Regions from separate parts of the Peribacillus sp. NPDC097675 genome, predicted to be linked through region 1. Evidence: predicted binding sites of a transcription regulator. Region 1 holds the regulator's gene; each other region holds the start of a gene.

Region 1 (10,185 bases):
ATCTAATTTATCTAACATGTGTAAAACATCCCTTCCTGTAATGTACATCTTTATATTATATTGACATGGTTAATATCACAACTAAAATAACCATTTCTTTCACAGCTATTTCAATTTTCTACTATTTTAAGAATTACCATAGTTAGCTTGAACTAAAAAAGAGAATACATACATCGATGCATTCTCTTTTTTACTTAATATTTCTTAAGATTGGCCAAATGAAGGGTTCCAATCTTACACTACAACATTAATGCAAACCCTTTTTTTCTTTTATATTTTTAATTTTTTGGGGTGTAACATCATTGCCTTCAGGATCCAGAACCTTAACATGTTCCAACGTATCTGCCATAGAACGCCTAAATGTTTCAAGGTATTCACTTCGCAATGAAGTTTGTTCTTTAGCCTCTTCTACCGTTAAGCCGTCTCCCTTAGCCTTCTTAGAAAGTTCATTGATACGGGCGAGTTTTTCTTTTGATAACATAATTTCGCTCCTTCATATATATGCGGATATTGACATGGTATAAAAAAAAAGGTGAAATTACAAGTTCTAAGATTGGTTTTCCTGTGTGTTCTGATAATGCTCCAGAAATCTGCGGTTTACAGTAGCTTTCGATACGTCATAACCAAAGCCTCTAAGAGTAGCTGCAATCTCTGCAAATGTTAATCCATTCGAACGCAGTTTTACAATTTCTTCTATAGGTACTTCTTTACGTTCTCTACCAGTAGAATTTCTTTGGTTCTTCAAGTTCTTTTGGGGCCGGTAGCCGTTTTCAACCGCTCGGAGCATTCCTCGTTTAATTTTTAAATTATGTAACTTCCGCTGATATTCTTCTACTATACCAACAATTTGGATAACCATGGCATCCGAATCCGATAGTTCCAATTCGCCATCATGGGAAAGTGTATAAATCTTAACTCCTTCTTTGAGAATAACATGAAACAAGGCAATTTTTGCATTTCCTCTTCCCAATCTCGTTTCATCTTGAATTAATAGAACATCTGCCTCTTTCGCTTTAAAAAGATCAAGCATGTCAAATATCCCATCACGATTTAATTCGTAACCACTTGCCTGCTCTCTTATTACGGAAACAATCTCCATGCCTTTATTGTCCGCTAACTTCACTAATTCCTCTTGCTGCCTAGCAAGCGAGGTTTCCTGTGCTTCTTTTTCTGTACTTACCCGACAATAGATGACTGCTTTCATATGACCCTACCTTTACTACTTACTGCTTGCTAGCCAAACTTTGGACTACTTTATCATTTTCAACGGGGATGACAATTATTTGACCAGCCTTAATAGCATCTGCCCTTACACCGTTATACTCTTCTATCCAACCAATGAATTCTTTTTTTGTCAATTCAGTCTGACCATATTTCTCGGAAATCTCCCATATTGTATCACCTTCATTTACTTCTATAGAAAGAAATTTTTTATCTTGATTTTTGTCTAATGTGAAAGAAAATAAAATTGAAAAGATAAATACCAATCCTGCTAATAGAATCGTATACATATTATTTTTGTAAAAAGTTTTCATCAATATCCCTCCATAGCGAATATATGTTCGTTCTTAATTTATAATTGAATTATAATACGAACACTTGTTTCAGTCAACATTGAAATTCGAACTTATGTTTGTATAGAGAAGTAAGCCATGCTATAATATAGCAAAGAATTATGGAGAAGAGGTGCACATATGACTAAACTATCAAAACGACAGCAGGACATTCTTGATTTCATAAAAGATGAAGTCCGCCAAAAAGGTTATCCACCTTCCGTAAGAGAGATTGGCGAAGCTGTGGGACTTGCATCAAGTTCAACTGTCCATGGTCATTTGTCTCGTTTGGAAAGCAAAGGCTTAATCAGACGCGACCCAACTAAGCCGAGGGCCATTGAGATCTTGAATATAGAAGAAGCTAATAATATACCAAAAACAAGCGTAGTTAACGTACCACTACTCGGTAAAGTAACAGCGGGCTTACCAATAACTGCGATTGAGAATATAGAAGAATACTTCCCGCTTCCTGAAAGCATGGTTCCACATGATGATCATGTATTCATGCTTGAAATTATGGGGGAAAGTATGATTGAAGCAGGAATTCACGACGGTGATTATGTAATCGTTAAGCAACAAAGCAACGCCAATAATGGAGATATCGTCGTGGCCATGACGGAAGATGATGAAGCCACTGTAAAACGATTCTTTAAGGAACCGGATTACATACGACTTCAGCCGGAAAACTCCAATATGGAGCCTATTATTCTAAGAGATGTTACAATCCTAGGAAGAGTAATCGGTTTATATAGACAAATTCACTAAAAGCGCTATGCGCTTTTTTTGTTTTTATAATCTTTATAATCTATGTATCTTTTCCATTTATATGACAGAAAGAATAATATAAACTTTCTTTTTAGTAGAGACGTAAATGGCTTGAACTTAAATATTTTAATTGATAGACTATTGTGCCTTTACCACGAAATATAGATCTAGGATGAACGATGTAAATATTAGGATGTATAATCCTTCTAGAATCGGTGAAATTAATCCATAGATATTTCTCTTTGAAAGTGGTGCTACCATGGACTTCCCTACTATTCATACTAATTTTTGGGATGCAGTGATTGCCATTCCAACTATCATGATTTTGACTCAAATCATAAAAATCCTTTTTCCACTCCCACGGAAATATATACCATCCATAGCTTTAGGTCTTGGCTTAATCCTTTCCATTTTCATTAGTCATCGGCATTACTTGATGACAGGAATTTTTATGGGGTGGTTTTATGGATATGCCAGTATTGGAAATTATGCCGCACTGAAGACGGCAATACTGTCTTTTAGGGAATCTGATCATCATTCGAATTAATAAAAACAAATCTTTTCACAAAAAAAGCTGTCCAGCATTGTTGAACAGCATTTTCAAACAATAATGGACAAATATATATCACAAAGTTCTTTCATCTACACTGTAATCCTGAAAAATCCTTTGAATGAATGTTGCCCTCGTTCTATCTCCATCTGGTGTTTCTCATAATTATTGACACGATAAACACGACGATTATTGCGCCCAATAAAGCTGGCACAATGTAAAATCCTTCAGTTTCAGGTCCTATTGGTCCTAAAATTGCTGTACCAAGCCATGCTCCAACAAATCCAGCAATGATATTTCCAATAATTCCACCCGGCATATCCCTTCCCAAAATCAGACTTCCCAGCCATCCAATTATTCCACCAACAATTAACATCCATATTAGTTCCAAAAATTTCCACCTCCCTTCCCTTAAATTTATGAATTATATTTATCATTAGAACAGTGCAACAAAGAACGAAAATACTACCTATTTCGTTTGTTTATGTTCACTTTCTTTATACCAGACGCTTATTCACGACAAAATAAAAAAGCCACCTTAAAAAGGCGGCTTGAAAGATTAAATGGATCTTTTTAATATGATGCTATTCAACCAAAAGAGTTGTATATGGACGATTAAATAATATTATATGGTTATAATAATAAATGCAGCCTGATAACTGCAATTATCAGGCTGCACAACATGGTAAAAAAGAAAACAATCAAATTGCTTTCTATACTAGAATAAGTATTTTGTCGTTTTTTGTCGATAAGACATTTTTCCTATTTTTATTCTCCAGTACCTCCTAATTGTTTTTTGCTTCCTTTATTTCAATATCGTATCTTATACACATATTTCTTACTTATGGATTTATAGCATTCCATTTACATGTCCATCTTGATTCATTGAAATAGTTCATTAGTTATACTCATTTACGTTTCAGTAAACTGTTAATAAAATACTTTTTCAGATCCACATTACGCTACTAAAAGAAACTACTCTAATCTGGGATTTTAATATGATAGAGGGGTAAGATTGAACTATTATTTTCATGAGAACGATGAATAATCAACCTATTAAGAATTATTATTAAAATACACTAAATATTCTTTACAACCGGTTAAAGAAAAGTTATTATACTATAATAAAAGGGAGTTGAATGTATGTCATCGATGAATAAACAGAAAATTTTGGATAGCATTCCTCAAAAAGGTTTTTTCGGGAACCCTAAGGGTCTATTCACTCTTTTCTTCACAGAGTTCTGGGAGCGCTTTTCTTATTATGGAATGAAAGCTATTCTTGTATATTATATGTACTATGAGGTATCTAAAGGTGGATTAGGCCTTGATGAAAAAACGTCTCTTGCCATAGTATCCATTTACGGATCGCTAGTATATATGTCCGGGATTATCGGTGGCTGGTTAGCTGATAGAATTTTCGGGACAGCCAAATCCGTTTTTTACGGTGGTATATTGATTATGCTTGGTCACATTGCACTTGCTATCCCCGGTAGCATTTCCATGTTTTTCGTCTCCATGGTACTAATCGTACTAGGAACAGGCCTTTTAAAACCAAATGTATCCAGCATTGTAGGCGATCTTTATGCTGAAGGCGATGATCGTCGCGATTCTGGTTTCAGCATATTCTACATGGGAATTAACACGGGTGCATTCATTGCTCCTCTAATTGTCGGAACAATTGGAACGAACTACAATTTCCATCTTGGTTTTGGTATTGCGGCAATCGGTATGTTCATAGGGTTAATCGTCTTTATGGCAACAAAGAAAAAGAACTTAGGCCTTGCAGGAATAGAACCTGTGAATCCTTTAGCTCCTAAGGAAAGGAAATCCGTTTACACTAAGATTGGCCTAGCCATAATAATTATTGCAATCATCAGTGCCATCGCTATTGTTACGGGCACTTTAACGCTAAATAGTTTCATTGGTCTTGTTGGTATTCTAGGAATTCTTATTCCGACTATGTATTTCATTTTCATGTATCGTAGTCCAAAAACAACTTCTGTTGAACGATCTCGTTTAATTGCCTATATCCCTTTATTTATAGCGGCCGTCATGTTTTGGGCAATCCAAGAACAGGGCTCAACTATTTTAGCAAATTATGCTGATAAACGGACACAGTTAGAATTTGCAGGCTTTACTATTTCACCTGCCTGGTTCCAGTCTTTGAACCCATTGTTCATTATTACTTTAGCTCCAATATTCGCATGGTTATGGGTAAAATTAGGGAAACGCCAGCCGACCATTCCCCAAAAATTCTCGATTGGTCTATTCTTTGCTGGTTTATCATTCTTAGTGATTTTGGTTCCATCGTATTTCGGAGGCTCCGGTTCCTTAGTCAGTCCATTATGGCTTGTACTTAGCTACTTCCTTGTAGTAATTGGAGAGCTTTGTTTGTCACCCGTGGGAATGTCAGCTACAACTAAACTTGCTCCATCTGCTTTCTCATCACAGATGATGAGCTTATGGTTCTTAGCTAATGCAGCAGCACAGGCATTAAACGCACAAATTGTTAGATTTTACTCAGAACAAACGGAAATGGTTTATTTCGGAGTAATCGGTATCTCTTCTCTCGTATTAGGGTTTATCTTGTTAGCAATATCACCTAAGATACAATCCTTTATGAAAGGCTTAAGGTAAACAAAACAAAAAGCCAGCTAGTCCATAATAGGACAGGTTGGCTTTTTGTTTACTTTCTTTATAGTGGTCTTACATTGCACTCTGATTTTTTGGAAGAATAACAATTACTTTGACGAACCATTGAAACAGGAAATATCCCAAATATACACCAGTTAGATTCAAAAAAAGATCATCTATATCGAAACCTCCTCTTTGAAAAACATACTGACCCATTTCGATGCTTAAAATCGAGAAAAAAGGAATCAGGAATCTTTGAATAGCAGGCATCATTGTTCCTTGTTTGTACAGTAAGAACAGTCCAAAAGGAATGAATAACAGGATATTCGCGCTAAGGTTATACAATGAAACAAGCCAATATGAATCGGTTGATAAATAAGCTGAAATTGTAGAAAAAGGAGTGAAATTATAAGAATACTCCTGACCTTTAGGACGAAAGAATAGTAAGACCAATATAGATAAACTGTAAGTGACGATTGTTAAATTCCAACACCATCGCGAAACCGTCATGGTTTCACCCCTAATCCACAATACGATGAGTGCCACGAATACTAAGGAACAAAACCAAACAACCATAATCACCCATGGATTCAGGTATAAAGGAAGTTGAAGGAAAATTGGAAGACCTGCAAAGAATAAACCTTGTGACAATAGAAGAGAAAGCATTAGCGATTTTTTAGTCAATTTGTTTCCTCCATTTAAACTATATACCTTTACCTCTTAGGTTATCATGACCAGATCTTCAATACGAAAGGTTTTTTGTTAAACATATAAATACCCTATTTAACTCTTAATTTCTGTCCAATTTTTATGACATAATTATCGTTAAGGTTATTCCACCTTTTTATATCTGCTATTAAGCTATCATACTTCTTAGCTAAGAATGAAACTGTGTCACCCGACACGACCATGTGATAGATATCCACCTGGTCCCACTCGTAGAGCTTATATTTCTCTATAATTTCGATTAATTTGGCAGGATAACTCATATCTCCAGCGTATCCGCTATCATATAAAGCCTGCGCACCTTGCTTATAATCCTTGGCTTGTACGACTTTTAAATACCTCGGTTTAGTCAGCATGTCTGCATGATCCATGATGGATTCTGCAAATGAGGGATATTTTCGAAAGGAAACAATAACGGGAAAAGGATTACCATATCGATCAATCTCCTTATCTGTCCCCAAAATTGACTCACCATTAAAGTCCCCTCTTATGCCGAATAAGTTATTTCCATTTATCGCTAAAGCGCTCTTTCCCCATCCAGATTCTAATATTCCCTGGGCTATAACTAAACTAGGTAAGATATTGGTCCTTTCGAAGTCGGCTCTTGCGGGAATTCCTAATTTATTAATAAAATTTTGCTGTTCAACCGTTGCCATTAGTAGTTCTCCTCCTTAATTACACATAAATAGGCTAAGCTTATGAGATTAATCTCATCAGTCTCGTTCTTAGTCAGCTTTCGTGGGACAAGTAGTCCTATCTCCAATATATTCAAACCCTTTTCTAATGACTGTGTTGAAACCCACCATAGTATTAAGCCCCGCATCCCTTAACACTTTCCGAATGCAATAACTAGTACTATTACCGTTTAATTGCCCCTCTATATTTAGACATAATAAAAAGCCTTCCTTTTGAAGGAAGACTTTTATGCGAATTCAATCTTTATATATTTTGATAATATACTTTATGCCATCCTTGTAAAAGAACGCTGGATATTTTTCATTGTCAACCGTTCTCAAAATATTAAATTGCTCGTGGATGGTTTTATTGACATTCAATTCGCTATGTTCAGGAGTTCTCTTTTTATAAAATGTTTCTTTCCCTTCCTGCTCATGCCCTACCATATTATTGTAGTTGTCTACATATCTGACAGCCATTTCGATGATTTTATCTGACAATTGTTCTCGTAGTTCACCAATAAGCTCATGCCCCTTAAATACAACCTTATCTTTAAGGTATACCTTCCCGCTATCCACTTTCTCAACTGCTTCGAAAAGCGATAGCGTTATTTCATTTTCCCCTTCTATTATTTGCCATGGCATGGGTGACCAGCCTTTCCCTTTTGGTAAATCACTCGCATGGATGACAATGTTGTTATTGTTTAACCTTAATTTTTCAGAAGGACAGATTTTAGTAACACTCAAAAAGAATGCAATATCTCCTTTAGTCATCTCATTAAATCCGTATAATATTTTCACTTCGTGCTTTTTATTCAAGTTATCACGTAGTCTTTCTGCATAATCTACAAACCAACTCTCAGATGAATCTAGAATAATGGATATTTTCATAATTGACTCCCTAGATTTACAAATATTTTTTAAAAATGCTGGATTATTCTCTCCTATAATGTATACGGCTCAGCATCTTTTGTTACATTCTCTTCTTTATTGATAGTAAAATGACAATTGAATTTAAAAGCCCCTACTCTTTAGAGTAAGGGTTATACTTATTTCACTCGAATTTTTCGGCCAATAGTAATTGTGTATTTACTATCTAGATCATTCCAATTCTTTATTTGCTGAATCGTACTGCCATATTTCTTTGCAAGAGCAGATACAGTATCACCTTTTACTACTTTATGAAAAGTACTAGTTGAACCACTAATAATTAGTTTCAGGCCAATTTGTAGTGAATCCGCTTCTACCTTTGGATTCAATGTTTGTAATTTAGCCACCGTCGTTCCGTATTTCTTAGCGATTGAATAAAGCGTATCTCCTTTTACAACTATATGAGTACTACCAGAAACCTCTTCATCTTTCATTTTCAGATTGAAAGACTTTACTAGGCCGTTAACATGTCCTTGGGCAATAGCTTCAATAAAAGAACTCTTTTTAAGTTGAGCAGCATCCGAGGTATTGTCGATAAAACCGTTTTCTGTTAATAAGGCCGGCATAGATGATTCTCTCAGCACATGTAAATCCCCAGTTTTCTGTCCACGATCCTTCATATTAATAAGTTTCATAATTTCTCCATGGATATTATCTTGGTAAGTCTTTGTCTCTTTACTAGTCGAGGTATAAATATAATCTTCATAACCTGTGCCTCCACCAGCATTAATGTGGACGGACAAGAAAAAATCAGCTCCCCAGGCATTTGCTTCATTCGTTCTCGTCGATAAAGAGGGATAGGTATCTCCTGAACGACTCATTTTAGTAGTGACGTTCTTATAACCAGCAAGAATATCCTTAATTCTTGTACCAATTTGTAATGTAAGGTCTTTTTCTCTTAAACCATTACCAACCGTACCTGAATCTGTCCCACCATGTCCTGGATCAATATAAATCTTCACCATCATTATCACCTCACAATATTAAATGTTACGTAAATATAAATGCTTGTACATAAGTCACGGCATTACAGAAAAGCCCCTTCCAATACAAAAGGCGCCCGAAGGTATCTATTTTTCAGAACTTCCAAAACACAAAATATTTAGGATTTGAAGTGCAATAATTATATTCACAAAAGATGTAAAAATACGATTAGTACTGCAATCAAAAGTAAATCTATGTAACAAAAAAGCAAGAAAATATCTCCTGCTTTTTAATAATTTCATTTATTTTATCTTCCCATTTTTAATTGATATGCCTTATCCAGGGTTTCTTTTAAATGCTCACTTCTCTTCGAAATATAAGAGGTCCAAAATATTTTTCCTATAGAAGCAAGTTGTTGGTCGGAATAAACGCCACTTTCGAATTTACCCCAACATCCATCTTCCGTTAGCTTATCCCAAAAAACATAATCAGCGAATTTATTAATTTCGACAGGCACTTCTGACCCCATAGAGCCAACCTTTACAAATTCAGGACATAACCACATTGCCGTACATACTGACAAGAAACCAGCGTGTCTTTCTTTAAGTCCTTCAATACCTGCATCTTTTAAAGCATCTTCCCAAGCTAAATGTCGGTGGGTAGTAATTAATAAGATTTCAAGATACTTGAAATTTATATGTTTTACAAAAGAAGATTCCCAATAAGCCCCTCCATGTCCATTACATAAAACGAATTTTTTAAAGCCTTGTCTCGATAGATTAACTATTATCTCTTCCAACATTGTAGATAACACATTGGGACTCACTGTAATAGTCCCTTTATAGCTGGCGTGCTCTTCCGATGTATTAAAAGGAATTGTAGGTAAAACATAGCCCCCTAATACTTCACCAAAAGCATTCGCATATTGTTCAGCTATTAATGTATCTAAGTGCATTGGTAGGTATGGGCCAAACTGTTCCGTAGCACCAACGGATATGATCGCAATGTCTGTCCCGCTTTCCTTAATAACTTTTGTTGAGTCCCTAAAACTTAGCATATGACACTCTCCTTTTTCTTCCAATATTATGTATTTTATCACGGTTTTTTTGTTTTAGTAATAAGCCGGAAGATTTTCTTGAGTTATGCATATAGATTATATCCTTTATATTAAATTGCTTTCTAGCAATTCCTTTAATTGAATTTCTAGTGTTATCTTTTATTTTGTAAATAAATCGAGTGTTTGTAATAAGTTCAATGAAATTTCTTTTGATGAATTCCGTGTCATTTACATTTGTAATCAAAAAAGTAATTCTATTGGATTTGATAAGTCTTACATTTTCAAGAGGTCCATCGGCATAGATAAAGAGTTCAGAACTGTTTAGAAGTTAACGTATCCCCACCGAAGAAACAGCGGAAGGAACAAGACTAG
Region 2 (10,185 bases), on a different contig from region 1:
ATGGAGTGTTGCAACAGTGTACAACAATATGTTTGGGAAAATTGATTCGCTGGAAAGTATAATTAATATGGTACCTATAATTAAAGCGGCAGTTCCCTCTGAATTATCGATAGCCATATGTGATTTAGAAAAGTTCATTGAATATTTCCCTGGTGAAAGAATAAATTTACATATCAAAAAAGGGCAGTTATTGAATCCAGAAGAACCTCTCGCTATAGCATTGAGTCAGGATAAACCATTAAAGTCTGAGGTGCCGGCTGATTTTTATGGTTTTGAATTTACTGGAACAGCCGTGCCTCTTCATGATAAGAATAATCAAGTCATTGGTGGTATAGCCATCCAAATACGTAGGCAAAGTGAACTGAGGTCGATTGCGGATCAAATTTCAGTATCATTGAGTCAAGCCAATGAGAGAATTATTAATATTGCGGAAGGGTCTCATTCATTAGCAGGCGTTTCCACTGAACTTCTAGATTCCTCTCACAAAGCTGGAGAAGATGTTAAAAATACGGATGAAATATTGTCCATGATTAAAAGAGTGGCAACCCAAACGAATTTATTAGGATTAAATGCAGCTATAGAGGCCGCTCGTGCAGGTGAAAAAGGTAAAGGGTTCGAAGTCGTAGCCAAAGAGATTAGGAAGTTTTCCAAAGAAACGGTCACATCTACTCAAATGATCCGTGAAAAATTAGTGCAAATCCAAGAAGTGACGCAACAAATGGGGACATCAATTGAGCGAATAGCTTCTGTGGGTCAAGAGCAGGCGGCTTCCATTGAGGAAATCTCTACTTTTGTAGAAGAAATTAAAAAGATGTCCGATAAGCTCAACAAATATACGGATAAATTATAAAAGGAAGTCAACAGTATTTGTTGGCTTTTTCATTGTTCCTAGAAATAAAGAAGGCTAAATTTTCTCAGTTCTAAATCCCCTTTGAAAAAGGTAATGACATAATATTTCTTCCGTTTTATTTCGGAGACGGGGATTAAAGTAGTTATGGTGCTCTTCGTATCCTTTATATAAAAAGCAATACATAGTAAAAGATTCATCGCTATTTAATTTACTTACCTTGATATTCTCCTTCCGCAAGTAGCGTCGTACCTCAACAAGGTCTTCTTGGACGGATTTTAGAGCGCGTTCGATAAGCTCTAAATAGGGCCTTTTTAATTTAAAAGGACTTAATTCGATGACCTTGAGATCCCGGTTTAAGACTGTAATCACCATGGGAAGGTAGATGGCTTTTTCAATCATATTTCGGTCATCCTCTGGTATGCGGGTCATCTTGACCGCCCCTTTCTAATAAACGTTTTCTTATGTTATGTATGTTAGAACAGAAATAGAACACTTGTTCTTGTTATATCCTAACTGAATCATATTTGATATGCAAGCGGTTTTCCCACTCGCGTGAAATTTTTGTTAATAAGATTATGATTTCCTGAGATAGGGAAAGTATGATGATAGATGGGCATTTATTCTTGCAATTTAAGGGGAAAGTGTTATATCTAAAATAGGACGGATTTTTTATTAAGAGACGCTGCTTGAATAGAAAGCAAGCCGAGGGAGATAGTCATGAATCTTGATGCGGTACTTGAGTGGATAACACTTGAACATATATCAGAACTTATTAAGCAATACCGTTCATTCGGTCCAATTCCTGGTATTTTATTGCCAATGCTAGAAGCCTTTTTGCCATTTTTGCCATTGGTTGTTTTTGTCGTAGCCAATGCTACCGCTTTTGGCCTATGGTGGGGATTTTTATTTTCCTGGATAGGAGCGATAGCTGGTGCGTTTCTGATTTTCTTAATCATTAGAAGATACGGCCAGATGAGGTTCTTTCGCTTTCTTCAAAAACATAAACGGGTACAAAGGTTGATGAATTGGGTGGAAAGCCATGGTTTCGGTCCGTTATTTCTCTTGCTTTGTTTCCCTTTCACGCCATCTGCCATCGTTAACATCGTGGCAGGACTTTCAAAGGTAAGCACGTTACAATATGGACTGGCAGTAATTGGCGGGAAAGCAGTGATGATTTTTACAATCAGTTTTGTTGGTTATGATATAGTATCGCTTATTCATAAGCCAGTACGTACAGTGATTGTCGGAATCATTATCTTCATCCTATGGTTTGTAGGAAAAAGATTAGAGGTGCGGTTAAATAAAAGCATGAAGAGGGAGGAAGGGAAATAAACGATACAAGCAGTAGGGTATGGAGAATAGAGAATCACCCGCCTGATGAAAGTATCTATTGTGGATATTGCGGTTTTTTGCCAAACGGGAATAGGCCTTCTAGAGGTTAATGGTTATATAAAAGGTAAGAAAGTGACTGAAGGAAGGGGTATCGGGAGACTGAAGGTACAGTCAATCCAAGATATTGGCCAATCCTCTTGATTTTAAAGTAAAGTACTGCAGGAGCCTGGATAAGAAGGGCTTTTTTCTTTTGTTTTAAATACGAACGTACGGTTGGTGTTTTTCATTGCATAAGGGTAAAATTAAAGGAAAATAATCATAAATGGAAAAAGAAACGTATCAAAAAGTAGACGGCATTTCTGGTATGATGGGTCTAGATATAATGAAGTAAAAGGGGGGAAACAGATGTCACTCCGTTTTTTAATGGGAAGGTCGGGCACAGGTAAAACGTCAAAGGTCTTGGACGAAATTCGCACCAGCTTATTGGAAGACCCTGAAGGCGATCCGATCATCTATCTTGTTCCTGATCAGATGACATTTTTATCCGAATATAAATTAATCAAAACACCAGGTCTCGAAGGAATGATTCGAACGCAAGTTTTCAGCTTTAGCCGGTTAGCATGGCGCGTTCTCCAGGAGACAGGTGGCATGAGCCGAATCCATTTGGACAGTGTTGGCGTTAATATGCTGATACGTAAGATTATGGAGGATAAAAAAGATGATCTGAAAATGTTCCGGCGATCGGCTGATAAGCAGGGATTCGTTGCCCAGATGGAACAAATGCTTGCCGAATTCAAGCAGTACTGCATCGAGCCAGGTGACATTCGGAATTACTTGGAGGAAAAATCACCAGGTGGTAGTGGAATACAGGATAAATTATACGATCTTGAGCTTATCTATCAATCATTTGAGGATGAAATGATCGGCAAATATTTAGATTCAGAGGATTATTTTACTTTACTGATAGAAAAAATGGCAGAGTCCACTTATATAAAAAATGCGGATATCTATATGGATGGTTTTTACAGTTTGACACCACAGGAATTAATGATTGTGGAAGAAATGATGAAGCTATGTAAAAGTGTAACGATTGCGTTGACACTCGATCAACCCTATCGGCAATTTGCTCCGGATGATCTGCACTTGTTCAGGCAAACGGGGAATCTATATCATCAACTTTATCAAGCGGGACAAAGAACGGGGATATTTATTGAGGAAGACCACATTTTAAGCAACGCGGCGAAATTCGAGAATCCTGGGATAAAACATCTTGAAACTCATTTTGCCCATCGTCCTGCGCAAAAGTATGATCAGCCATCTGGTGTAACGATTGCCCAGGCTGTTAATCGTCGAGCAGAGATTGAAGGAGTGGCTCGGAATATCTTGACGCTTGTCAGACAAGAACAGTGCCGTTTTCGGGATATTGCGATTTTGGTTCGCAATGGGGCCGCATACGGAGATATTCTACAAACGGTTTTCCGTGATTATCAAATCCCGCTTTTCATCGATTCCAAACGCACGATGCTCAATCATCCATTGATTGAACTGATAAGGTCGACATTGGAAGTCATCAATGGATTTTGGCGCTACGAACCGGTTTTTCGGGCAATTAAGACAGAACTTCTATTTCCCCTGCAACAAAGTCATGACCGAATGCGTGAACAGGTGGATAAGCTTGAAAATTACGTGCTTGCCAGAGGGATTAAGGGGGCTGGGTGGACAACGAAGGATCGTTGGACATATCGTCGATTCCGTGGCTTGGAGCTCGAGGACCGTCCCCAAACGAGTAAGGAAATGCAACTGGAGCAAGAGCTCAATGATTTGAAGCAATTATTTACAGAGCCTATTATTAAGCTATCAAAACGTTTGAAAAAAGCTATGAATGGACGGGAATTGTGCGAGGCCCTTTATTTATATTTGGAAGAATTGCATATACCGGAAAAATTGGAGAAATTGAAACTTGAAGCAGAAGAGGACGGCGATCTGGTTTCAGCTAGGGAGCATGAACAATCGTGGAATGCGGTTGTGGATTTGCTTGATCAATTCGTGGAACTGTTAAGTGAACAGGAAATCTCCTTGAAACAGTTTGCGATCATTATTGAAGCAGGTCTGGAATCTTTGGAATTTTCCTTAGTTCCACAGGCAATCGATCAAGTTCTTGTCGCTAATCTTGACCTTTCTCGACTGGATGACGTGAAGGCTGCTTTCGTTATTGGTCTGAATGAAGGGGTTTTACCGGGAAAAGCCGTTTCTGATGGAGTGTTTTCCGATAGTGACCGCGAAAAGCTATTGGCGAGTGGGCTTGATGTTGCGCCGAGTTCGAAAATTCGTCTTCTGGATGAGGAATTCACGGCGTATAAAGCATTCACTACACCGTCAACATCTCTTTATTTATCATATCCTCTTGCTGATGAAGAAGGAAAAGCCCTTCTGCCTTCCTCCTATTTAAAAAGAGTGAGAGATGTATTGCCGCATGTGTCCGAGGCTTTTTATATGAACGATCCATCCGACCTGCCTGCTGAGGAACAGGTGAAATATGCAGCGAACCATGAGGTGGCCCTGTCTTATCTAGCTGCGCAATTGCAGCTGAAAAAACGGAACTATCCGATCCATCCACTTTGGTGGGATGTATATAATGCCATCATGGAGGATGAGATGGTTGGACCGACCGCAACGAAGGTCCTGTCGAGTCTTTTTTACCAAAATAAAACGATGAAACTGTCTGAGGAAACGAGTAAGCAATTATACGGTGAAACCATTCTAACCAGTGTATCGAGAATGGAGATGTTCAACAGCTGTCCGTTTTCCCATTATGCCGCTCATGGTTTGAAATTAAGGGAACGTCAAGTTTTCCGACTGGATGCACCGGATATTGGTGAAATGTTCCATGGAGCATTAAAAATGATTTCGGATTATTTAAATGAGCATGATATCCCGTGGTCTTCCTTGACCAAAGAGCAATGTTTGGAGTTGGCAAGACGGGCGGTGGAACAGCTTGCACCGAAGCTTCAAAATCAAATCCTGTTAAGTACGAACCGCCATCATTACTTGCGTAGAAAACTGGAGCATGTAATTGGCCGTGCCTCAATCGTCTTAAGCGACCATGCCAAGGTAAGTGGATTTGCGCCCATCGGATTGGAACTAGGCTTTGGGAAAAATGGAGAACTACCCCCACTATCGTTCACTCTGAAAAATGGGACGAAGATGGAATTGATTGGACGGATAGATCGGGTGGATAAAGCCGATGAAGGAGAGGGCGGCGTCTATCTGCGTGTCCTTGATTATAAATCGAGTGAGAAGGAATTGAACATGAGTGAAGTTTACTATGGACTTGCTCTACAAATGCTGACCTACCTCGATATCGTCGTATCACAATCCCAATCGCTTATCGGTAAAGAGGCGATTCCAGCAGGTGTTCTATATTTCCATGTTCATAATCCAGTCGTCAAATCTAAAGGGATGCTTAGCTTGGATAAAATAGATGAAGAAATCTATAAGAGTTTCAAAATGAATGGACTTGTATTGGATCAAACGAATGTCATCAAAATGATGGACACGTCTCTTGATATAGATACTTCCAGTAAATCAGACGTCATACCTGCAGGATTTAAAAAGGATGGTTCCCTTTTAGCGGCATCCAAAGTTGCTAGCCGGGAAGACTTCTCATTGTTAAACCATCATGTTCGCAAGGTCTACCAGGATTCCGGTAATCGGATGGTGGATGGAGATGTAGGCATTACTCCGTATAAAATGAAGGAAAAAACACCATGTACTTTTTGTTCCTTTAAATCGGTTTGCCAATTCGATCAATCGTTGGAGGAAAACCAATTTAGGAATTTGCCACAGAAGAAACAAAATGATGTTCTGGATTTATTGAGAGGGGAGGGTGGAAAATGAGCAAAACAAACATTCCAATGATTCCTGAAGGCGTGACGTGGACAGAAGACCAATGGAAGGCGATTTGGGCAAAAGATCAGGATATTCTCGTTGCTGCCGCTGCAGGCTCTGGTAAAACCGCGGTCCTGGTCAATCGCATTATACAAAAGGTCATAACGGAAGATGATCCAATAGATGTGGATGAGCTATTGGTTGTGACCTTCACGAATGCTTCGGCCGCCGAAATGCGCCATCGGGTCAGTGAGGCATTAGAAAAGGAAATCAATGAAAATCCACAATCCCAGCATCTGCGTAAGCAACTAAGTCTGATTAATCGTGCATCGATTTCTACGCTTCACTCCTTTTGTTTAGAAGTGATCAGGAAATACTATTATTTGACGGAGATTGATCCAGGCTTTAGGATTGCTGACTCTACGGAAGCGCAGCTACTACGTGATGAAGTGATGGAAGAACTTTTCGAGGAGCAGTATGGCCAGAGCGATAATGAAGCCTTCTTTAATTTGGTCGATGCCTTTACAAGCGACCGAAATGATGATGCGCTTCAAGATATTGTCCGGTCACTCTATGATTTCTCCCGTTCGAACCCGAATCCTGATCAATGGCTCAATCATGCAGCTGAAATGTATGATTTGTCTGAAGACGCGGGGATCGATGATCTTCCGTTTATCAAGTCCTTACAATTCGATATTGGTTTGCAACTGGACACAGCCAAGGATTTGTTGGCGAGATCATTAGAACTGACAAAGGTTCCCGGCGGACCTGCGCCAAGGGCGGAGAACTATTTAGCTGATCTCGATGTGGTGGCCAAACTGTCCCAAGTTAAGGACCTTTCCTGGAATTCTCTTTACGAGGAAATTCAAAACGTGAAATTTGGAACGGCAAAACGTTGTACAGGAGAGGATTTTGACAAAGAAATAGTGGATGAAGCCACTAAGCATCGAGATAAAGCGAAGAAAATCATTAAATCATTGCAGGAAGAGCTTTTTTCGCGTAAACCTGAAAGTTATCTACGTGATATTCGCGAGTTGAAGGGGTATGTCGATACACTCATCATGCTCGTTACACAGTTTGATAAAAAATTCTTTGCCGCAAAATCCGAAAAAAACTTGGTCGACTTTGCGGATTTGGAACATTATTGCCTACAAATCTTGACGGGCGAAATTATTGATGGGGAACGAAAGCCGTCAGAGGCCGCGATCGAATATCGTAATCAGTTCAAAGAGGTACTTGTCGATGAATATCAAGATACGAACCTTGTTCAGGAATCGATCTTAAAACTGGTGACGGCCGATGGTGAATATAGCGGGAACCTGTTCATGGTAGGCGATGTCAAACAATCGATTTACCGTTTTAGATTAGCTGAACCGAATTTATTCCTTGGAAAGTACACACGCTTCAACCATGATGGAGCAGATTCCGGATTGAGGATTGATTTGAACCGGAATTTCCGGAGCCGGAAGGAAGTTCTTGATGGGACCAACTTCCTGTTTCAACAGCTGATGGGTCTGACAGTCGGCGAGATTGATTATGATGAGGATGCGCAATTGAAAAAAGGCGCGCCATACCCGGAAGAGAATGCCTATCCTATTGAACTTCATTTAATTGATGGAGCAGCTGATATAGGCGAACCAAGCCAGGAAACCGAGGAAACGGAAATAGGATTTGAAGCCGAGGAATTGGAAAAGGCTCAGTTGGAAGCAAGGATGATGGCTAAGCTCATTAAACAGGCCATAAACGAGAAACAACAAATCTATGATACGAAAACCAATCAATACCGTTCAGCGACATACCGGGATATGGTCATTCTGCTTCGTTCCATGCCATGGGCTCCACAAATCATGGAGGAATTTAAGAAGCAGGGAATCCCTGTCTATGCCAACTTGTCCTCCGGATACTTTGAAGCTACCGAAGTGGCGATCATGATTTCCTTGTTAAAAGTAATAGATAATCCCCAACAGGATATCCCTTTGGCTTCGGTTCTCCGTTCTCCGATTGTGGGGATGGACGAAGAGGAAATGTCACAAATCCGTTTATATCATACGGGCACGTATTACGAGGCATTAGCCGATTTTTATAGGAAAGGTGATCCTGATGAGTACCCGGATCTTTACGTTAAGGCTTCTTCTTTTTATAAAAAGCTGGTGAAATGGCGGAAACTGGCAAGACAGGAGGCCTTGTCAGATTTAATCTGGCTTTTGTACCGTGAAACCCAATTTTATGATTTTGCGGGGGGAATGCCAGGTGGTAAACAGCGTCAGGCCAATTTAAGGGCGCTATATGATAGGGCTAGGCAATACGAAGCGAGTTCATTCCGTGGGCTTTTTCGTTTCTTGCGTTTCATAGAAAGGATGCAGGAGCGTGGAGATGATTTAGGTGCGGCGCGGGCTTTAGGTGAACAGGAAGATGTCGTTCGACTGATGACGATTCATTCCTCAAAAGGGCTGGAGTTTCCGATTGTGTTTATTGCAGGCCTTTCTAGGCAATTCAATATGATGGATTTGAGGAAGCCCTATTTATTGGATAAGGACTATGGCTTTGCTGCTAAATATGTCAATCCCGAATTGCGGATAACCTATCCATCCCTCCCTCAACTTGCTTTTAAGAAAAAGAAACAGTTGGAGTTGATTGCAGAGGAAATGCGTGTGCTCTATGTTGCCTTGACAAGGGCGAAGGAAAAGCTCCATCTCATTGCCAGCATCAGTGATGCCGCAAAAATACAGCAAAAGTGGATCAGTAATGCTTCGCATGGTGAATGGCTTTTGAAGGATTATATACGGGCAGGAGCTAAAAGCTACCTTGATTGGATTGGCCCATCCCTTGTGCGTCACCGTGACTTTGGTGGTATCTCTGGGTCAGGCTTTAAAATGGAGTCCCATCCATCGAATTGGTCCATCTCTGTCATCCCGATTGAAGAGCTGACGGTCCTGAATGATGAAGAGGCACTCTTACAAGAGCAGTTGCTAGAACATGTTCAGAAGTCTGAGAAGGTAGACGTCGAATCTGAGTTTGCTCATGAGGTTAAGAATCAGCTTAACTGGGAGTATGCCCAACATGAGGCGACTGTGCACAGATCCAAGCAGTCGGTTTCTGAACTAAAGCGTCAATATGAGCTGAGGGATGAACAGAGCTCTACGGAATTATTGCGTAAATTCAAGAGTCCGATTACGAAGCGCCCAGTCTTCATGCAAGAAAAGTCCCTGACACCGGCTGAAAGAGGCACGATAACGCATTTAGTCATGCAACATATTGATTTGAAATCAGAAATCACTCTTTCATCGATTCAGCGATTGCTTGCTGATTTGATTCAGCGCGAGCTTTTGACTGAGGAACAGAGGGAAGCGGTAAATCCGGAAACGATTATCGACTTCTTTGAAAGTGATATTGGCAAAAGATTGCAAGACGCGCCAAGAATTCGACGTGAAGTGCCATTTACGATGTCATTGCCAGCTAAAGAGGCTTATAGTGATTGGAAAATGGGCGAAGAGGAAATCTTGATTCAGGGTGTCATCGATTGTATCTTTGAAGATGAACAAGGCCTTGTGCTTCTGGATTATAAAACGGATACGATAACCGGCCGTTTCGCTAGTGGATATGAAGGGGCGAAAGAGATCCTTGCTGACCGCTACCGCATGCAACTGGAACTTTACACAAGAGCCGTTGAAGGAATCATGAATAAGAAAGTGACAAGCCGTTATTTATTCTTCTTTGATGGATCGCATTTATTGGAAATGTAAGAGAGGGGGGGTGTCCTGCAACTGTGGGGCACCCCTTTCTTCGAAGGTTACAAACAATAGAATTTGAGAAAAAGTGGGGCTTTACCGTATACTTGAATTGTAAAAGAAATAGTGCGTGTAAAGGAGCAGAGTTGAGTATGAATAGTGAGCAGATGAGCAGAGGATATTTTGGTGAGTTTGGAGGAAGTTTTGTACCAAAAGAACTTCAAGAAGTAATGGATATTTTAGAAGAAGCTTTCCTGAAATATAAGGATGATCCTGAATTTAAAGAAGAATTTCAGTATTATTTAAAAGAATATGTAGGTCGGGAAAATCCGTTGACCTATGCACAAAACTTAACAAAAAAGATTGGTGGAGCCAAGATCTATTTGA
Region 3 (10,185 bases), on a different contig from region 1:
TCTCTTTTTCTCATCTGTCCTGGAATCGGATAATTCTGCTATACGGGTGGAGACTCCTTTAATAATCGTCCTGCCTCCGCATTCACTGCACGTTTCACCTATCCCGGATTTTTTATGAAGGCAAGCCCCGCAAACGGTTTGATAATATTTACCCAACAAGGGGTTCAAACCATAATTAGCGGTAACTTTACGCCCTTCTTTTTCTTTGAGGGCTTTTTCCAGCTCTGTAAAGCTCGGTTCTCTAAGCAAGAGTTTTTGATATTCACGGGCTATCTTTCCGAGCGAGTGGGCATCGGAATTCGTCAGGAAGGTATAAGACTTTAGTTCGTTTATATCTTCGACTAAATAGGTATCCGAACTTAAGCCAAGTTCGACGGCATCGATTAGCTTCGGATCGAATACTTCAGCCAGACTTTTCTGTACACCTTTTCCGTACAAGCTTTTAAAGGGCGTGAACACATGGGCAGGGATGAACAATCCTCCCAACGACTTCACCTTTTCTTGCAGCGTTCTTCCTTCACAATAAATCCTCTGGGAACTCAACGTGATATTTTTGACATGATTACTCATCCATGCTGAAAAGCTCTTCATCGCTTCCATGTTTGGGAAATAAGCTAGAACATGAATCGGTCCATGGCAATTCTGGTCATATATCTCGATTTCCGACCCCGGGATGATGGACATGTTTCGATAATGAAGCCCGCCACCTTCCATTTCCGTTATTTCACCAACCCTAATTCCCTCTTCTATCTCTTCAATGACCTCAGGAGAATGGCAATCTATAATTCCAATCAAATCAAGCCCCTTACGTTCGCTTGCCACCTCGATTATATTACTGAAGGTCAAAGTTTTAGCTCCGGTGATTTTAACGGCCTTCCCACTTCTCGTCCTGCCAATATGAATATGCAAATCCGCATAGTACTCTCTCATTTATTCTTGCATCGCCTTTTGCAACTGCAAATATTGGACAGCGTATGCCGTTTTGGCATCTTGGATTTTCCCTTCATCCAAATAGTTTTGAGCTTCCTTAAGTGTCAGCTCGATCACCTCGACAAACTCATCTTCATCCAACGGTGCCGCATCTTTTTTCTTTTTCAAATTATGCGCCAGATAGAGATGGACTAACTCATCGGCGAAGCCGGGAGACGTATAAAAAGAGATGATATGCTCCATTCTTTCACATTCATAGCCTGTCTCTTCTTCAAGTTCACGTTCAGCTGACCGAATGGGCTCTTCCCCTTTTTCGAGTTTCCCCGCTGGAATCTCCACCAAGCTTCTCTCCAACGCTTTACGGTACTGTTCTACCATGATAATTTTTTCTTCAGCTGTAACAGCAATGATTGCTACTGCGCCTGGATGCTTGATTATTTCGCGTTTACTTGTTTTCCCATCTGGAAGCTCCACTTCATCCACTTGTAAATCAATGACTTTACCCTTGAATATTTTTTTTGTAGCTAACGTTTTTTCTTCGAATTTTTTCAACTTGTCCACTCCTCTGTTCTAATTGCAGCATGATGCTTCATACATTTTACCATACTGGAGATGGAGGGCGATTTTATGAAAATTCATGTATCCGAAAATAGCATGGTATTCTCCGGAAAGAGTCGGGAGATTATTCAAAAGCTCAAAAACCTTCAAAGTAACTATGTTTATATCAGTGATTGGATTGCAGATATCCGTCAGCAGGAAGCACACCCTTTAAAAAGGATCAAGTGAAATCTTTGAGTGAAAGTGTTTCCTCCTTTACAATAAAGGTATAAAGGTAAAGGGGATGATAGCATTGAAAAAACGTAGATTAGGAAACTCGGATTTGCTCGTGTCTGAAATTGGACTCGGCTGTATGTCTTTGGGTACCGATAAAAAAAAGGCATCGGAAATCGTGAAGTCAGCTTTGGATGAAGGCATCAATTATTTCGATACTGCTGATTTATACGATTTTGGAGTGAATGAGGAAATCGTGGGAGAGAACCTTAAGCCCTTTCGCGACCAAGTATACATCGCGACGAAAGTCGGAAACCGCTGGACAGAAAATAAAGATAGCTGGAGCTGGGATCCATCCGGCGACTATATCAAGTTGGCCGTAAAAGATAGTCTGAGGAGACTGGGTACTGACTATATCGATCTCTATCAACTGCATGGGGGTACGATTGAAGACAACTTGGATGAAACGATTGGGGCCTTTGAGGACTTAAAAAAAGAAGGCTTGATTCGGTACTATGGAATTTCTTCGATTCGCCCCAACGTAATTAAGGAATTCGTCAAAAAGTCTGAGCTTGATTCCGTGATGATGCAATACAGTCTTCTCGACCGCCGTCCAGAAGAGTGGATGTCACTTTTGGAAGATAAACAGATTAGCATCATAGCCCGTGGGCCTCTTGCCAAAGGACTCCTTAGCGAAAAAATGCTTGAAAAGGCTACTGAGGAGGGCTATCTCGACTATAGCTATAACGAACTCAAAGATTTGCTTCCACAGTTAAAAGACAAGTTCTCCGGTGAAAAAATGAATGCTACAGCTCTTCAATATGTATTATCGAACCAATGCGTTGCTTCTGCCGTAGCCGGAGCCAGCTCTGTACAGCAGCTACGTGAAAACTGTCAGGCTGCCAACAGCTCTTCTCTTTCACATGATGAACTTGATGTTTTGAAAAAACTCACTAAAGCAAGCAAATATACAAGTCATCGGGAATACTAACCAAACCAATTTAGAATTAAACATTTATGAAATAGTAGGCTACCTTTCTTTTTATTATGTTGGGTAGCCTATTTTTCTTCACTATAGAGGAAATGAATAGAATCTTATAATTCACCAAGGTCTTTTTAGTTGCTATTTCCTTATTGATATTATACAATTCAATTGTGCACAATCTAATATAGAGATTGGGGAGAAAAACAATGACAAAAACATTATTTACGACATCGGTAACGGTTGATGGTGGAAGAGAAGGAACGGCCATTTCCGCTGATGGAAACTTCACGGTTGATATTGCGATGCCTGGGACGCCAAGAGCTAAACAAATGCCTGAAGCTTCTAATCCCGAACAGCTTTTTGCAGCTGGCTATGCGGCTTGTTTTGACAGTGCCTTACAATCGGTTGGAAAGATTGAAGGAGTTACTTTCACTTCAAACGTCACGGCCAATGTCAGTTTATTGATGGGTGATATGCATCAGTACAGCTTGGCTGTAACATTAGTAGTAAGAGGATCTGGAGTCGATAAAGATTCATTCGAAACTCTCGTCCATAAAGCTCATCAAATGTGCCCTTATTCAAAAGCAATCAATGGCAATGTGGATGTTACCATTGAAGTTGAAGTAGATTGAACCAATAATTTGCAAACGAAAAAACGCTTGGGTTTCCCAGGCGTTTTTCTGTCCCTACAATGCTTGCAAGGTTTTTAATAGCTGAAGCAGTGATACTTTTAAATCCTCAACTACTTGCTTATCTTCACCTGAAATATCTGAAATGCGTTCGGGAATGAAACAGGCTTCTTCTTTTAAATCAAGCCCCTTTTTCGTCAGTCGAATCATGACAGACCTTTCATCTTCTGTGGATCGTTCACGAACAATGAGTTCGTTTTGCTCCATTCGTTTCAACATCGGAGTAAGTGTTCCCGAGTCAAGAGCAAGCAACTCTCCCAATTTCTTCACTGTAAGTGCATCCTGTTCCCAAAGTACAAGCAGAACCAGATATTGAGGATACGTCACGTTAAGTTTAGTAAGCAACGGTTTATACTTCTTGGTCATTTCTCTCGAATTTGCATAAAGAAGGAAGCATAGTTGATTTTCCAGTACAGATTCTATTCTTTTTTCCATTTTATCACCAACTAATAGTAGTCCATTCAATATAACATACATATCAAACTTACTTTTAATATAATCGTTATGCCTTATAAAATAAAGGACTTTGGTCAGTTCTACAGAAGATGGAGTGGTTTGGTTCCCTTAAAGGTATTTATCCTTACAAAAAAACATCTCCGTTAGTTGTAACGAAGATGTTTCCCACTAGTCTTTTGAGTCAGCGTGCCGTAAACAACTCATTCCTTATTAAAACTATTTATAGTTCTTCCAATTAAGATTGCTTTCACCCAGCAGCTCTTCGAATGATTTATTTTTCTCACGCTGTTTTCTTTCTTCACGTTTCTTCTCTTCTTCTATTGCTTTTTTCTCTTGTTCCACATCATTCAATTCTTTTTGCTTTTGACGAAGTTGGGACATAATATCTTGATTGAGCATATCACCAAGTTTCAATGATGACGATGATTCTTTATCTTGTTTTCTACTTTGGTTTTGATTTCGCTGCTGTTTCTTTTTCATCCTTAAAACCCCCTGACATTATGACATTATTATACCATGACTACGGTTTCGCTCGTTACGATTTCCAAACAGTATTCTCTTTATTTTTCCACATGGTAAAATAAACTAAAAACGAGGAGGTTCATTATGAAAAAATGGGGTCTCGCGATAGCTGGCATTTTGACGTATATGATCGGTATTGGCGTTTACTTTTCGAATCGTCTCATGTACATGAAAAAGAAGGAAGATGATTTCATTCAAAATCGCGAAGTCTTGGCTAAACGCTTGATTCAAGCGGACTTTGATAATCTTCCCAAAACAGAAGTTTGGGTACCTTCTCCATCTGGATATCCCTTGAAATGTTTGTTTATTGAACCGCATCAGACGAATAAGTGGATCATTGTTACTCACGGTGTGACGGAGAACAAAATGAACTCGATCAAGTACATGAACATTTTTCTCAAGCGTGGCTTCAATGCGATTATATATGATCACCGGCGTCATGGAGAATCTGGTGGGGAAACGAGTAGCTATGGACATTATGAAAAATTCGATTTGAAGGCTGTTATCGATGAATTAAAAAAACGCAAAGGTACAGACCTTTTCCTTGGCATTCATGGTGAATCCATGGGGGCCGTGACCCTTCTTCTATATGCCGGAATGCTTGAAGATGGAGCGGATTTTTATATTGCCGATTGTCCATTTTCTAATTTTGAGAAACAGATTCAACATCAAATCAGCATGATGGACATCCCGTTACCAGCCTGGACCGTATTCCCCCTGGGCCGTATGTTCATTAAGATTCGTGACGGATATTGGACCAACGAAGTGTCACCGATACATTTCATCAAAAACATCAAGAAACCAATATTATTCATCCATAGTGAACCTGATACGTTCATTCCCGCTTCCATGACACTGGAATTGTATGAAGCAAAACAGGGACCAAAGGAACTTTACCTCGCAAAAAAAGGTGCTCACGCACAATCATATAATGAGAATTCACAGGAGTATGAGGAACGGATTGATCAATTCCTCGAACAAGTCTTATTGAAATAGGCAAAGGGAGAATCCCAATAATATTGGGATTCTCCCTTTGCCTTTGTTTTAGAATTTAGTAAAGTAACTCATTCTCGGATTCAAGATTTGATTCGGGCTTTTCAACTGAAAGCAGTTTGCTTCAGTCACAAAGTCTATTGTCATGACTTCATCTAGAAAGATCATCTTGGATCTTTCGACATAAATAGGAATACCATTAGTCTCCACTTTTTCGTTCCCCTCTTCAAGCTCCTTGACGAGCCATAGTGCTGTCACACCACTTACTACACATCCACAGCCGTCTGTATCATATTTCAACTGTAACTGTCCTTCTTTTCCCTGTATTTTATCGGAAATTTTTTCCGCTGCTTTTTCTGTCCATTTAATATACATGCCGTTTGCCTCCTATTCGTTCCATTCCCTAATTATAAACGATAAAGGGGCGGCTGTCCTTTTTCCGGCATACCTCTTCTAGTATCCACCACATTGACCTAAAACTATTACATCAACCTAACATCAGCTATATTGGCAAGTTGAATATAATGTGGGTGCTGAAAGTGATCAATAACATGAAGTCTTTGCAAGGATTCATTATAATAATGAATCTTTCCAATTAAAAGCTGATACCGATTTCTATCATAATAGGCAATCGAGACTTCCTTACCTTCTTCCATCGCTTCCCCCATCACAGCATTCATTTCCTCAAACTGCTGTTCATCGAGAATACGCTTTTTTTCATAGCCATCTTCTCCCACCCAATCTCGGAGCATCTTCACATGCTCCGGTAGCATCATCGATGTCCACTTGATACGTCCCCGATCACGAATCATTATTTTCCCTCCTCTACTCACCTCATCAAGCCTTATGCCCGCCAAGCAACCCACTTCTGTAAACCGCCGTCCCCGCTTTCGTATACGAAACCGCGCGCAACAGCGATTTTGAACCGTATTTATGCCGAATACGATCAACCGTATAGCTCAACTCCCGCTTTTTCCAACGTGAAGCGTCAAATAAAGTCAACTGCATTTCGTTATCCTCCACAATATTCGAGAGCGTGACCGAAATGCTGCGAACGGTTTTTTGCTTATGATAGTTTTCATGAAAAAGCTCCAGACAGACTTTATACAAATCCATCGTGATGTTCGTCGGTTCGTCGATTGAACGAGAACGATGAAAACCTCCGCCAAACTCATCCTTACTGTAACCAATGCTTAGACTGATCGTCCTTCCTGCCTTTCTGTGGGTGCGGGCCCTTCTTCCGACTTCTTCACAAATTTCTAGCATAACCTGCTTAATTTCGTGCTCTTCCTTGTAATCACGGAGTAAAATCTGACTTTTGCCAAAGCTGACCTGCCCCTCTATAATCGGTGCTCCTAAATCTGACAAATCGATTCCCCAAGCATGATGATAAAGTTGATTGCCCATAATCCCGAACTTCGCTTCAAGCAATTCAAGATCATAATTGGCAAGCTGCCCGACTGTGAATATCCCCATTCCATGGAGGGTTTTTTCTACACGCCTTCCTATCCCCCACATTTCACGAAGTGGAGAGATCGGCCAAAGCTTGTTGGGTACATCTTCATATGTCCACTCTGCTATTCCTATATGTTTGGCCTCGAGATCGAGGCAAAGCTTCGCCATCAGCATGTTCGGGCCAATTCCGATTGCACTTGGAATCTGCAATTCCCTTTCTATGTCATCTTTTATTTTCCCAGCAATATTCCAGGCATCTCCCCATAAGGAAACTGCTCCATCGACTTTCAAAAAACTTTCATCCACACTGTATACATGAATCGCTTCTTTCGGAACATAGCGATGAAACAAGCGGGTGATCTCTGTCGAAATTCTCAAATAAGTGGCCATTTTTGGCTCGACGACTATAATGCGTGGATCTTTTGGGATCTCAAACTTTCGAGAACCTGTTTTTATACCAAATTCCTTCTTTAGCTTTGGGGAAGCCGCAAGTACAATGCTCCCCTCCCTACTCTTGTCGCCAACCACTGCTAAATAACAGTCGAGCGGATCTAAACCAAGCATGACCGCCGAGCAGCTAGCATAAAAACTCTTCATATCTATACACATAATCGATTGTTTCGGCATCATGCTATAATTCATTATTTCTTCACCCTATATAGAATATATGTTCGCTTTTGTATTATACCCCTAATTCTAAACGAATACACGTTCTCATTCAATGGAAGTTTCATGACAAATTTCCACCTTTTTATTCAACGTTTTAATTTACCATAAAAATACTATAATACTAAAATAATGTTTTATATCCAAGTTGTTTTTCATGGACATAGTCTATTAGAATCTAGACTATTATATAAAATTGATTCTTTTTACCTTTTATCACAGTTGAATAAAGGATTTCATTCAATTTCTATACCTTCATAGTACCTATATTTTGTAATGAAACTGTAATCAAAAACTGAGTTAAATGTCACATTGGTATTGTAGGATAATATTGTTAAGATAGATAAAGAGAGAGATAGAGAGAGGAAATGAGAAACATGAAGAAATGGATTGCTTCAGCTGCTGTGGCTTCTGCATTAATGCTGAACCCGCTCCAAGCATTTGCAAATATTGGAGATCAAACCCTCAGACCCGGAATGACACATAGTGACGTCAAACAACTACAACAACTATTAAGTACTAAAGGTTACTTCACATACACTGGTTCACCTACTACATACTACGGCTCCTATTCTACAGCTGCAGTAAAAAAGCTTCAAAAAGCTAAAGGATTGACTGCCGATGGAATCGCAGGTAGAAATACATTTAACGCGCTTGGCGTTTACAATGTCAATAATACAAGCCTGATTAATTACGCAAAGACCTTAATCGGGTCACCATACAAATGGGCTGGAACGACACCTGCAGGATTTGACTGTTCGGGGTTCATATATTATGTATTCCAAAAATCACAGGGAATTACTCTGCCACGGACAACATCCGAGCTCTATGCCAATACTGGATTAAAAGTATCTTCGCCATCTAAAGGCGATCTTGTATTCTTTGATACGTCTTCGGGAAAAACGGGTGTTTCCCATGCAGGAATATATATTGGCAACAATCAGTTCATACATGCATCATCTTCTAAAGGAATTACCATTACCGATATGAGTAACACGTATTGGGCTCCAAAATACCTGGGTGCAAAAACTTTATAAACAAATTGAGTAGGCGACCAACACAAACAGGGCAGAATCCATAGTGGTTCTGCCCTGTCATTATTTTATATATAAGATTTCTTCAGTAGAATCTTCTACGGTCACAGTAAAGGACGAATCTAAATTGGAGCGATTCATCATTTCAATATTATATACATGCTCAGCAGGAAAATGAATGATTTTAAGAACCATGAAGCGCTGACTTACCGCTTGAGTCACATGCTTAAGTGCAGCAGTCACAGCCTTTTGCTCCTCAATGCTTTGTTCATCTTGTATAACCCTTATCAACTCCGCTTCCGCTTTCGAAGGGAAGGAATTTTCAATCTCTCCTTGGTACCATGGTTTAACTTTCATCCCTATCATCAAATCTGAATAACTGAGCTTATTCCCTTCCTCATCTTGTATATCTGTATGGTTGTTCACTTTGTAATACGTGTCTTTTATTAAAATTCGCTTATCATCCAAATCCGTAATAAAGCCTTCTTCTCCCTTACCAATGGTCTTTTGAGACTTTTCATCAGAGAAGGAGTGACAGCCCCCCAAAATAATAAAAAGGCATAAACAGATAAAAGGTATTCCCATTACCAACTTCATAAAAATCCCTCCTACTAGAATAGACGAATTCATCAACAAAAGGGTTACAAATAATGGAATATAAATGCATATTATTTTCAAAATAAAAAGAGAATGTCATGTGACACTCCCCTTGGTTTCTTATGATGCTTCTAAGTGGTTATTCTCACTTACATAGAGAGGGCACTTAGAAGCTATTTTTTAAAAAATGCCTTTTTTCCAATGGTCTCAGTGATTTTTGGAAATAACGTATACCACTTACCCGCCATATTCATCCAGCCAGGCAAGTTAATTTCCCGTTTATTTGTTAACATAGCGCCCACGATTTTTTTTGCAACATTCTCGGGCTTAAGCATGAATTTTTGGATACTTTTCACGTAGGTCCCGGATTCATCGGCTATATTAAAAAAATTCGTTGCAATTGGTCCTGGATTAACAGTAGTCACATGAATATGGTCCGCCATCAATTCCAGACGGAGAGCATTTGAATAGCCAAGCACCGCAAACTTGGTGGCAGAGTATAGTGTAGACTTAGGCGTTGCAATTTTCCCTGCCTGTGAGGCAATATTGATGATGTGGCCCGCTTGTCTGCGCTTCATATTGGGAAGTACAAACTTCGTACAGGCCATCACTCCGATCACATTGACATCAAACATCGCTTTGCTTTCTTCTAAGTCCGTATCTAGGACTTCTTTAAACGTTCCGTGCCCAGCATTATTGACCAAAACGTCTACGGTACCGACTTGGGCTTGGATATCAGCAAAGACCTTTTCCACTTGCTCCGTATCGGAAACATCCAGCTTATATACAAAAACGTCAACACCAAATTGGTTAATCAGGGTATCTTTCAGTGTTTGTAATTTATCCAGGCTCCTTGCCAAAAGAACAAGCCTGGCTCCAAGATGTGCAGAATGAATGGCAATCTCCTTACCGATTCCTCCAGAAGCCCCTGTAATGACAATGACTTTCCCTCGCAATTTACTCAATAAATTATCCCCTTCGAAACCGTTGTCGCACTTGAATACAGAACGACACCTGAATTCATTTCCGTTACGATTTCACCCAAATCTTCTAAATAATCCAACTGACCTACCGTTTCCGAGAGTGT

The links. Region 1 encodes LexA, which represses DNA repair genes until DNA is damaged. Its sites were predicted from a motif close to CGAACATATGTTCG; they were not measured.
Region 2: addB (helicase-exonuclease AddAB subunit AddB) is a predicted target of LexA. The motif match lies at 2,445-2,458, and genes of this name have one in related genera.
Region 3: ACQKL5_RS02435 (DNA polymerase thumb domain-containing protein) is a predicted target of LexA. The motif match lies at 7,462-7,475, and genes of this name have one in related genera.

What each region holds. Positions count from the first base shown of each region.
Region 1 is NZ_JBNNSK010000002.1:175,171-185,355, forward strand. It holds gene tkt (transketolase) at 1-18, opposite strand, end outside; gene ACQKL5_RS04110 (DUF896 domain-containing protein) at 248-481, opposite strand; gene ACQKL5_RS04115 (YneB family resolvase-like protein) at 548-1,204, opposite strand; gene yneA (cell division suppressor protein YneA) at 1,224-1,535, opposite strand; gene lexA (transcriptional repressor LexA) at 1,695-2,318, shown strand; gene ACQKL5_RS04130 (hypothetical protein) at 2,578-2,865, shown strand; gene ACQKL5_RS04135 (GlsB/YeaQ/YmgE family stress response membrane protein) at 3,008-3,244, opposite strand; gene ACQKL5_RS04140 (peptide MFS transporter) at 4,012-5,505, shown strand; gene ACQKL5_RS04145 (VanZ family protein) at 5,575-6,186, opposite strand; gene ACQKL5_RS04150 (glucosaminidase domain-containing protein) at 6,282-6,884, opposite strand; gene ACQKL5_RS04155 (formyltransferase family protein) at 7,161-7,793, opposite strand; gene ACQKL5_RS04160 (N-acetylmuramoyl-L-alanine amidase) at 7,952-8,797, opposite strand; gene ACQKL5_RS04165 (creatininase family protein) at 9,064-9,813, opposite strand.
Region 2 is NZ_JBNNSK010000003.1:49,678-59,862, forward strand. It holds gene ACQKL5_RS05660 (methyl-accepting chemotaxis protein) at 29-850, shown strand; gene ACQKL5_RS05665 (hypothetical protein) at 905-1,279, opposite strand; gene ACQKL5_RS05670 (TVP38/TMEM64 family protein) at 1,568-2,182, shown strand; gene ACQKL5_RS05675 (hypothetical protein) at 2,228-2,383, shown strand; gene addB (helicase-exonuclease AddAB subunit AddB) at 2,588-6,079, shown strand; gene addA (helicase-exonuclease AddAB subunit AddA) at 6,076-9,813, shown strand; gene trpB (tryptophan synthase subunit beta) at 9,951-10,185, shown strand, end outside.
Region 3 is NZ_JBNNSK010000001.1:487,838-498,022, reverse strand. It holds gene ACQKL5_RS02485 (endonuclease Q family protein) at 1-930, opposite strand, end outside; gene ACQKL5_RS02480 (NUDIX hydrolase) at 931-1,482, opposite strand; gene mciZ (Z-ring formation inhibitor MciZ) at 1,558-1,716, shown strand; gene ACQKL5_RS02470 (aldo/keto reductase) at 1,781-2,692, shown strand; gene ACQKL5_RS02465 (Ohr family peroxiredoxin) at 2,893-3,318, shown strand; gene ACQKL5_RS02460 (MarR family winged helix-turn-helix transcriptional regulator) at 3,373-3,810, opposite strand; gene ACQKL5_RS02455 (YqkE family protein) at 4,048-4,311, opposite strand; gene ACQKL5_RS02450 (alpha/beta hydrolase) at 4,438-5,349, shown strand; gene ACQKL5_RS02445 (iron-sulfur cluster biosynthesis family protein) at 5,398-5,721, opposite strand; gene ACQKL5_RS02440 (YolD-like family protein) at 5,829-6,158, opposite strand; gene ACQKL5_RS02435 (DNA polymerase thumb domain-containing protein) at 6,184-7,443, opposite strand; gene ACQKL5_RS02430 (C40 family peptidase) at 7,845-8,504, shown strand; gene ACQKL5_RS02425 (DUF3221 domain-containing protein) at 8,565-9,098, opposite strand; gene ACQKL5_RS02420 (SDR family NAD(P)-dependent oxidoreductase) at 9,272-10,063, opposite strand; gene ACQKL5_RS02415 (MBL fold metallo-hydrolase) at 10,060-10,185, opposite strand, start outside.